Synechococcus elongatus PCC 6301: one gene and its partners. The protein of the gene in region 3 interacts with the protein of the main gene of each other region in a pairwise test. Links are inferred from orthologs where the notes say so. Each region holds a gene or a part of one and is shown on either strand. Other genes may lie near its edges.

Region 1 (3,115 bases), 220 kb from region 3 along the record:
ATAGACAAACATACCGATGCTGTAGGCCACCAGTAGCGCGGCGACCAAGTCGGTTGCATCCGTCTGGAACGCCCCCCGTTCATAGACGAGCTGCACGATCGGCAGGGCCAAGGCCGCCATCAAGGCACCGAGGGGCAGCATCAGCAAAGCCGTCAGGAATAAGCCTTGGCGGATGCGCTGCTTCAGCTCCGGCCACTGATCCGGCTCCGCTAAACGCGAAAGCACCGGCAGCAGTGGCACCAAAATGACATTCGAGAGAATGCCGAGCGGTGTTTGTACGAGCAAACCGGCATAGCCCAGACCTGCTGCCGCTTGAGGAATAAAGGAAGCGAAGAACAGATCAGTGTAGACATTGATCTGCAACATCCCAGAGGAAAACGTCGCTGGCCCCAGAATGCGCAGGACCTCTTTGACCTCGGGGCGCTGCCATTCGAACCGCAACCGCAGTCCGGCGAGGCCATGGCGAAACTGCGACGGCAACTGAATTAGCCATTGCAGAATTGCGCCCAGTAAAGTGCTGCCCGCCAGCACCAAGCCACCCACGATCGCGAGTTGGGGGCTGGTAATGCGGCTACCGACTTGCCACCAGAGTAGCCCCACACCAGCAATCACGGTCACGCTGGAAAAAAGCGGGCTGATGGAAGGCAGCCAGTAGGTATCGGCAGCGTTGAGGACGCCAAAGCCAATCCCGATCAGACCGGCGAGTAGCGCCATCGGCGCCATAATCCGCAGCTGCAAAACTGCGATCGCTCGCGTTTCTTGACCGGTGGGCGTCAACTCTAAACCGGGTGCGACCAGTCCAATCAGTGGATCGGCAAAGACTACGATTACGACGGTGACGATCAATAAGCTGATGCCGACGAGCGTTGTGATCGTTTCCACCAAGGGGCCACTGTCTTGGCGATCGCGCTTGGCAAGGACGCTGACCATGGCGCTGTGGAAGGGGCCATTGATGCCACCGAGCAGAATTAGCAGAAAGCCTGGAATAACGTAAGCGTAGTTGTAGGCATCAAAGGCAGGCCCGACGCCGAAGGCCGCGGCGATCGCCTGTTGCCGGACCAATCCAAAGACTTTACTGAGTAGGGTAGCCACCGCAACGATGCCAGCAATGCCAGCAAGCGATCGGGCCGGTTTAGAAGCGTCGGGCACAGGATGCGAAAGAATGGATGGCGGCCTGAACAGTCTACGATGCCCCCATGCCTCAGCGGCTCTATACCTATCCCCCTCTGTTGCGGGGGCGCTTGCTCCAGCGCTACAAACGCTTTTTTGCTGATATTGAACTCGACAGTGGCGAGACGATCACGGCTCACTGCCCGAACACGGGGCCAATGACGGGCGTTTGTCAGATGGGCAATCTGGTTTATGTCTCTAAATCAGACAATCCCAAACGGAAGTTGGCCTACACCTGGGAACTGATTGAGGTCACGGATAACGAACCGACTTGGGTGGGTGTCAATACGGGGCTACCGAATCGGGTGGTTCAAGCCCTGCTCGAGCAGCGTTGCTTGCCGGTGTTGGGCGACTATGGCGAGGTGCAGCGCGAGGTCCCGTATGGCGAGAACAGTCGGATTGATTTCCGATTAACGGGCGATCGCCCCATCTATGTCGAGGTGAAAAATACGACTTGGACGGCTGGTCGCCTCGCGCTTTTCCCAGATACCGTCACGACTCGCGGCCAGAAGCACTTGCGGGAGCTGACAGCGATTTTGCTGGAAGCGCGAGCGGTCATGCTCTACTTCATCAATCGGGGCGATTGCACTGCTTTCGCGCCGGGAGATAGCGCCGACCCAACCTATGGGCAGCTGTTGCGGACTGGCATTGCTGCCGGTCTTGAAGTCTATCCCTGCCAATTTCAGATCAGTCCTGAAGGCATTGATTTTTTAGGCGTTGCCCCTTTGCAACTCTAAATAACTGCCGTGCAGTTGTTCAAAATGCACTTGGGTTTCCCTAGAAACCTGCGCTAGGCTGCGATCGCTTCTTTTGCTTTGCTATGAACTACGCTCTTACCCAAGCTGTCCTGACTGGCACCCTTGAGGTGATTACCTTTGGGGGGGCTACCATTCTTGGTGTGGCGGCTGTCCGCAGTTGGATCAAGGATGTTTTAAATCCCGATCGCACGCTCATTCAGCTGCGCCAGCAGCTCCAAGATCTAGAGCGCAAGTTAGAGGAAGCTCCCGAAGACCTACGGCAAATCGGTCGTCTTCGGGCTGAAAATGCGCTCTTAGCTCAAAATAATCAACAACTTGAGCGCCTTGTTAGTCAGTTACAGCAACAGGTTAAGAATCAAGAATCGACCCTTCTAGGATTGGTTCAGGAGAAACAAGAACTGCTGACCCAAGTCGGCGATCGCGATCGCCAAATCGTGCAGTTAACTGCTGATTTGCAAACCCTTGAGGCGCAAGCCCAACAGCGATCGCAGGATTTCCAAGAACTGTTAGAAGAGCGGGAACAAATTCTTGAGGCAATGGAGCTTGCCCAAACTGAGCGGGAACAAATCGCTCAGAATTACCAGCAGCTGCAGGCACAGCAAGGGGGCATGGCCAGCCGCGCCCATAGCCTTGAAGAGCAGAATCGTGATTTGGTCGGAAACATCCAAACCCGCGAGCAGACAATTCTGGAACTACAAGAAAATTTGACTGCCTTGGAAGCGTTGCTGCAGGAGGAACAACTCCGTAGAGCTGAACAAGAAACGCAACTGATTCAAGTGCGTGAACAGCTGCAAATTCTGATTCGTCAGCGTTTAAACCAACAATCGGGCGTTCGGCCGGCAACTATTCGCCGCTGGTTAGGGTCTTAGTTCTGCTGCGATGCGTTAGGAGTCGCTGAAGTTGCTGATCGGCTTGGATCTATCCGCCAGTAGACCCTTCTGCTCTCGAACCTTCAGCTCTGATGTGAGATTTATGCAGGAAAATCAGTTTCCTCAGAGTGGAAAAGCGTTTGCTAACCCAGCCAGACGCTGAATCACGATCGCTGCTGAGTCAGGCTTTCTGCTTCGGCCACTGACTCAGGTCTCGGTTCTTGATTGTCAACCTCCCTGCGACAGCTTTAAGCGCAATAAAACCAATCACTGATATTGAGATTGAATTATGGGTACGGTCTGTTGAGAACTGGTCAT
Region 2 (2,958 bases), 590 kb from region 3 along the record:
GCTTGGGCCGTCTCAGCAGTTTCTGCTTTCAAGGCAGGATCAAGAAAAGTACGGCTGAGTGTCGCGGTTTCTCGACGCACATCGCCCAGCGGGCCCCGGATGAAGTTGCGGACGAAAGTCCAGTTTTCAGCAGCAATCAGTTGATCCAACTCTGGAAAGCGATCGCGCACCGCTTGCAGATTGGCTTGGGATTTTTCGATTTGCAGAATTTGGCTGTCGCTGTAGGTCGGCACAGTCGCTGCCGTGGGGCCGCCGCAGGCAACGAGCGCAGTAGAGAGCAAGGTAACCAAAACGAGCGCAACGGCTCGACGACAACGAGACCACAGGGTCATGGGTTCACGCAGAAAGCAGAGCAGCGAGCAAAGTCGCACTGCCTCTAGTCTAGGCAAGCCAGCGAGGAAGCTGGGGATTTGCACAGCCTAGGGTGAAGCGATCGCCGCCACTGGACCCCGACAGGGTGGCTGGGGATCGGCCTTGTATGATGAGAGAACCGTTCTGAAACCCCGCTACTACTATGTCCGCTGCGATCCAGTTCACGCGTGGAATTGACGAACCCGTCGTTCCTGATGTCCGTTTGACACGATCGCGCGATGGCCAAAACGGCACCGCAACCTTCTACTTCGATGAGCCCCAAGCTTTGGTGGGCGAGGTTCGCCAAGACATCACTGGCATGTATCTGCTCGACGATGAAGGTGAGCTAGCCACACGGGAAGTCAAGGCCAAATTCATTAACGGTCAACCAGCGGGTCTAGAAGCGGTTTACCTGATGCGCAGCCCCGAAGAATGGGATCGCTTTATGCGGTTTATGCAGCGCTATGCCGAAGCGAACGGTTTAGGTTTCACAGAAGCTTAGAACCCTGAAATAGTGCGGGAGCCAATCGGCTCGCAACAACGGAAGGCTGGTGGGTTGGATCGTCAGGATTCGACACCAGCCTTTAGTTTGAGTGAGGGAGAGCAACTAGCGATCGTTCCGCCTTGAGTTCAACCATTCGACCCAAACACCTCAACACGCTGTGAGGTGTTCACTGCCAAGGTCAATGTCGACTTGCTGGAATCACTGCGATCGCAGCCTGATCATGCACTCCGATGAACTGTTTGAGCAGACTAAATCGAGTAGTTGAGCGGGAACGATCGCGCTTGTTTGGGGCGTACAAACACCTGTTGTTCTGGCTCCAGTTGCAAATCCCGATAGCGATCGCGGGGTAAATGGGCAACCAAAACTTGGCCATCCTCAAGACGGACTTCAGCCTGCACTTCCCAACCCAAATGGACAATGCGATCGATGCGAGCCGGCACGGTTTCGGGAATCGGATCGATCGCAATTTCGATGTCGTGGGGACGCAGAAAGACTTCTGGGTGAGGCGTATCTAGACCGCCTGCTTGGAAAATGTGGGAACTGTTGGGTAGGACATTGACTGGCCCGATAAAGCTCATCACAAACGGGGTAGCGGGGTTGTCGTAGATTTCCGCAGGCGACCCAATTTGTTCTACTTTGCCGTGGTTCATAACAACAATTTGGTCAGCCACTTCCATTGCTTCTTCTTGGTCGTGGGTAACAAACACTGTCGTCACGTGCACTTCGTCGTGCAGCTTGCGCAGCCAGCTACGAAGGTCCTTACGCACCTTGGCATCCAAGGCACCAAAGGGCTCATCCAAGAGCAAGACTTGGGGTTGAACCGCTAAGGCCCGCGCCAAGGCAACCCGCTGCCGCTGCCCGCCCGACAACTGAGATGGATAGCGATCGCCCAACCCTGTCAGCTGCACGAGTTCCAGCAACTCTTCTACGCGAGCCCGGACTTTTTCCTTCGTGTGCTTGCGCAGTTCCAAACCAAAGGCAATGTTTTTACGCACCGTTAGATGCTTGAACAGTGCGTAGTGCTGGAAAACAAAACCGATTTGGCGATCGCGCACCGATTCATTGGTTGCATCGCGCCCAGTCAAAAAAATTCGCCCGCTATCAGGTTGTTCTAGCCCCGCAATCAGGCGCAGTAGCGTGGATTTCCCCGAGCCCGACGGCCCCAACAGAGCAACCAAGCTGCCGGTTTCCACCGTCAGATCTACATCCTTGACGGCTTGGAAACTCCCAAACTGCTTACTGACCTGACTGACTTGGATACCCACAGCTTTATCCTTCGGCACGCACAATGCGGACTGGCAACAATCTCCGGTTTCTACAAGGAAATTTAGGAGAATTTAGTTGCACCTTATGTCTGGCATGATACACTGCGCACAGTGAAAAATCTACGGTATCCCCGAAAAAATACCGTAGATTGCTTCCTCCGCTGTAACCCTTGCTCCCTGTCTCAGCTGATTGCCAGCCCCATTTCTCCAAGGACCCATGAAGACTGCCTGGACTCGCCGCTCCTTTCTCCAATCTGCTGCTTTGGCCACAGCCACTGTGATCACGATCGCAGCTTGCGGCGGTAACAATCAATCTTCTTCCGGTGGTAGCGGTCAACCCGTTGAAGTCACGCTGGTTTCCTACGCAGTCACCCAAGCGGCCTACGAGCAGATCATTCCCAAATTTGCCGCTCAGTGGACAGAAAAGACCGGCCAAGAGGTGCGGTTTAACCAAAGCTATGGCGGTTCAGGCTCGCAAACCCGCGCGGTTATTGATGGCCTCGAAGCTGATGTTGTCGCGCTTGCCTTAGAATCCGACATCAACCAAATCGAGAAAGCTGGCCTAATTCAGCCTGGCTGGCAACAACGGGTTCCCAATAACGGCATCATCACCAATTCAGTTGTGGCTTTGGTGACCCAAGAAGGCAATCCCAAGGGCATCAAAGATTGGACTGATCTGACCAAGCCCGGCGTTCGGATTGTGACGGCAAATCCTAAAACCTCTGGCGGGGCTCGCTGGAATTTCCTCGGGGCTTGGGGCTCTGTCACTCAGACCGGTGGCACAGAAGAGCAAGCCCTTCAGTTCACGACTGATATCTACAAGAACGTGCCAATCTT
Region 3 (3,087 bases):
GCTTGATCGCGCGGCGGGCCTGGTCGATAGCAGTCGTCTATTGCTGACAGAAGACCCTAGCCGCCTGCCCAATCTCTTGGGGATTGGAGATGCTTGGCTCCAGTCTGCGATCGCCTCAGGGCGACTGGCCCCCTTTAACCCCAATCACTGGCGGCATTGGACCTCGTTGCCTCAACGTTGGCGACAGCAACTGCGGCGCGATCGCCAAGGGGTGCCTAGCGAAGCAGGAGAGATTTGGGCGGCGCCCTACCGCTGGGGCACCACGATGATTGCCTTTCGCCGCGATCGCTTGACGAGCCCACTCCAAGACTGGACAGATCTGTGGCGGCCCGAACTGCGTGGCCAGCTGATCTTGCCAGATGATCCTCGCGAAGTAATTGGTCTGACGCTCAAACGGTTGGGCTGGAGCTATAACCAAGCTAATTTGGCGGAGATTCCCCAACTCGAACCTTTGCTGGCAGCCTTACAGCAACAGGTCAAGCTCTACAGCTCCCGCAACTATTTGCAGCCGTTGTTACTCGGTGATGCTCTGGCTGCAGTGGGTTGGTCGGCCGATATTTTGGCTGCCCTCCGCCGAGATTCTCGCTTGGCTGCTGTTGTCCCGCGATCGGGCACTGCCATTTGGCTGGATCTGTGGGTGCAACCCCAAGGGCGGGTGAGTGAAGTCTTTAGCGATCGCTGGATTGATTTTGGCTGGGCACCGACGATCGCAACTCAGTTTTCGCAACTGGGGCCGGCAGCCTCCCCGGCGATCCTGACTGCTGCAGCCGTCGCCCCTGTTGATGCCAATCCTCTCCAGATTCCACCCACGGCTGTGCTGGACAAAAGCGAATTGATCCTGCCCCTGCCGGAGGCCGTGCGCGATCGCTATCTGGCGCTTTGGCAAACCATGCGCCAGGGTTGATCAAACGGCTTAGAACAGCAGGGTTCTGATTAGCGATCGCGGTGTAGGAACGGTTTGGCTTGGGCGCCACTGTAGGTTGCGGCAATCTGTCCATCACCGCTGAGGACGTACTTGTAGGTCACCAGCCCTTCTAAGCCTACGGGACCCCGGGGCGGCAATTTTTGGGTGCTAATGCCGACTTCTGCGCCAAAACCATAGCGAAAGCCATCGGCAAAGCGGGTGGAGCAGTTGTGATACACACCAGCACTATCGACTTGGCTGAAGAACTGGGCGGCAGCGGCGGCATCTTCCGTGGCGATCGCATCGGTATGGCCAGAGCCATATTCATTGATATGAGCGATCGCGGCATCGAGGCTCGGCACCAGTCGCACTGCCAGAACTAAATCGCTGTACTCAGTTCGCCAATCCTCTTCTGTGGCAGCCTCCATCGGCACAATCGTCTGAGCTGCCGCGTCACCCCGCAGACTGACACCTTTCTCGTGCAGTGCCGCCGCAACAACCGGTAGAAATTGAGGGGCGATCGCCTCATGAATCAGCAGGGTTTCGATCGCGTTACAAGCGGCTGGGTACTGGGTTTTGGCGTCAACGGTAATCGTCACCGTTTTCTCAATCGCGGCCGCTTGGTCAACGTAGAGATGGCAAATGCCATCGGCATGACCCAGGACCGGAATGTGGGTGTTGTCTTGGACAAAGCGCACAAAACTGTTGGAGCCGCGTGGAATGATCAGATCGACATAGCGATCGAGCTTAAGCAGCGCCAGAGTTTCTTCGCGGCTGGTCAGCAAGCGGATGGCCTCGACAGGTGCCTGCTGCTCGGCCAGGGCTTGGGCAATCGCGGCCACGATCGCTTGGCAGGAGCAAATGGCCTCCCGGCCGCCCTTGAGAATGGCACCATTGCCAGATTTGATCGCCAGCGACGCAATTTGAATCACCGCATCGGGACGGGCCTCAAAGATGACGCCCAAAACGCCGACAGGACAGGTCAACCGTTGCAGGATTAGGCCTTCGTCCAACTCGCGATCAATCTGGATTTGCCCCAACGGATCGGGCAACTGTGCTAGGTCCCGCACCCCGGCGATCGCAGCTGCAAGCTTGTCTGCATCGAGCTTGAGACGAGCATAGAGAGCCGGAGCAATGCCCTCAGTGGTCGCGGCTTCACAGTCCGCTTGATTGGCCGCTAAAATGCGCGGGGCTTCCTGCTCGAGCGTGGTAGCAATGGCAGACAACAACCGCTGGCGATCGGCGCCGCTCCACTGGGCGAGCTGCCGCGCTGCCGCACGGGTCGCCTGGGCCTGAACTTCAAGATCGACGGAGAGAGTAGCCACAGCAGGAGGGGGACGGGTAACAAAAAAGACTGGCGGATCAACCAAGAGCGATCGCTATCCGCCTCAGCTCAATCCTTGATCCAGCCTATCAAGTGCAGCCCCTTGGCTGATCCCTACCGCGATCCCAGACCAGCCAACAGACAGCAGCGACTGTGTTGACCAGAGAGATTCGGACGGTTTTTGACTGAACTGATTCGCTGCCTAACTCCCGTGGTCAACACTGGCCAAGTTCTACCTGCAGCGATCGCCGAGACTGCTATGAAGTTTTGTTGCTAGATTCAGTTCCAGCACAGGGCAGAGTTAGTGAAATTGCTTCAGATTGTCAGCTCTTGCTGACCTCGTCGATCCGCGGCCTAGAATAAAGGGGCTAAGTACAAATACTTGAGGTCAGCAGTCGTTATGACGGCAAGTGGTGAATTTCCCGTCAGCGGTGCGCTTTCTGAGCGCGAGCTCCAAATCGTGGATCTCGTGGCGGCTGGGCTGACGAATCAGGAAATTGCCACGCGGCTGGATATCAGCAAGCGGACGGTCGACAACCACATCAGCAACATCCTCACCAAAACCGGGACCGACAATCGGGTTGCCTTGGTGCGCTGGGCCTTGCAATGGGGTAAAGTCTGCCTCGATCAGGTCAATTGCTGCATTCTGCCCGATCGCGATGTGGCGGCCTCCTAGATTGCGATTGCGCTAATCCAATCTGACGTTCTGCTGCTCCGGCACGCCCGTTTCAGACCATGCTGGAAAGGGTTCCTGTTGGGAACACGCCTCCCCTGATCACCGAGAAACGATGGCTAGCTTGCAAGCTCTGCGGGGCACCCGCGATATTCTGCCGCCCGAAACTCAAGTTTGGCAGTGGAT

The links.
Region 1: the proteins of SYC_RS09755 (region 3) and sfsA interact in binary tests that used the Escherichia coli proteins (3 or more experiments, as listed by UniProt). The link is inferred for Synechococcus elongatus PCC 6301 from one-to-one orthologs.
Region 2: the proteins of SYC_RS09755 (region 3) and SYC_RS12700 interact in binary tests that used the Escherichia coli proteins (3 or more experiments, as listed by UniProt). The link is inferred for Synechococcus elongatus PCC 6301 from one-to-one orthologs.

Annotation. Positions count from the first base shown.
Region 1 is NC_006576.1:2,205,700-2,208,814, forward strand. Bases 92-3,051 are described here. They hold sfsA (DNA/RNA nuclease SfsA), read left to right. Parts: upstream 92-1,196; coding sequence 1,197-1,907; downstream 1,908-3,051. Other genes in these bases: SYC_RS10915 (hypothetical protein), read left to right, coding at 1,991-2,797. UniProt on the Escherichia coli protein: Binds to DNA non-specifically. Could be a regulatory factor involved in maltose metabolism.
Region 2 is NC_006576.1:2,567,355-2,570,312, reverse strand. Bases 114-2,916 are described here. They hold SYC_RS12700 (sulfate/molybdate ABC transporter ATP-binding protein), read right to left. Parts: upstream 2,122-2,916; coding sequence 1,105-2,121; downstream 114-1,104. Other genes in these bases: SYC_RS12695 (sulfate ABC transporter substrate-binding protein), read left to right, coding at 2,339-2,916; psb28 (photosystem II reaction center protein Psb28), read left to right, coding at 515-853; psbQ (photosystem II protein PsbQ), read right to left, coding at 114-332. Outside these bases: more of psbQ, read right to left, coding at 1-113; more of SYC_RS12695, read left to right, coding at 2,917-2,958. UniProt on the Escherichia coli protein: Part of the ABC transporter complex CysAWTP involved in sulfate/thiosulfate import. Responsible for energy coupling to the transport system.
Region 3 is NC_006576.1:1,981,471-1,984,557, forward strand. Bases 82-3,013 are described here. They hold SYC_RS09755 (glutamate-5-semialdehyde dehydrogenase), read right to left. Parts: upstream 2,230-3,013; coding sequence 934-2,229; downstream 82-933. Other genes in these bases: SYC_RS09750 (extracellular solute-binding protein), read left to right, coding at 82-904; SYC_RS09760 (helix-turn-helix domain-containing protein), read left to right, coding at 2,629-2,904. In the rest of the region: more of SYC_RS09750, read left to right, coding at 1-81; hisS (histidine--tRNA ligase), read left to right, coding at 3,017-3,087. UniProt on the Escherichia coli protein: Catalyzes the NADPH-dependent reduction of L-glutamate 5-phosphate into L-glutamate 5-semialdehyde and phosphate. The product spontaneously undergoes cyclization to form 1-pyrroline-5-carboxylate.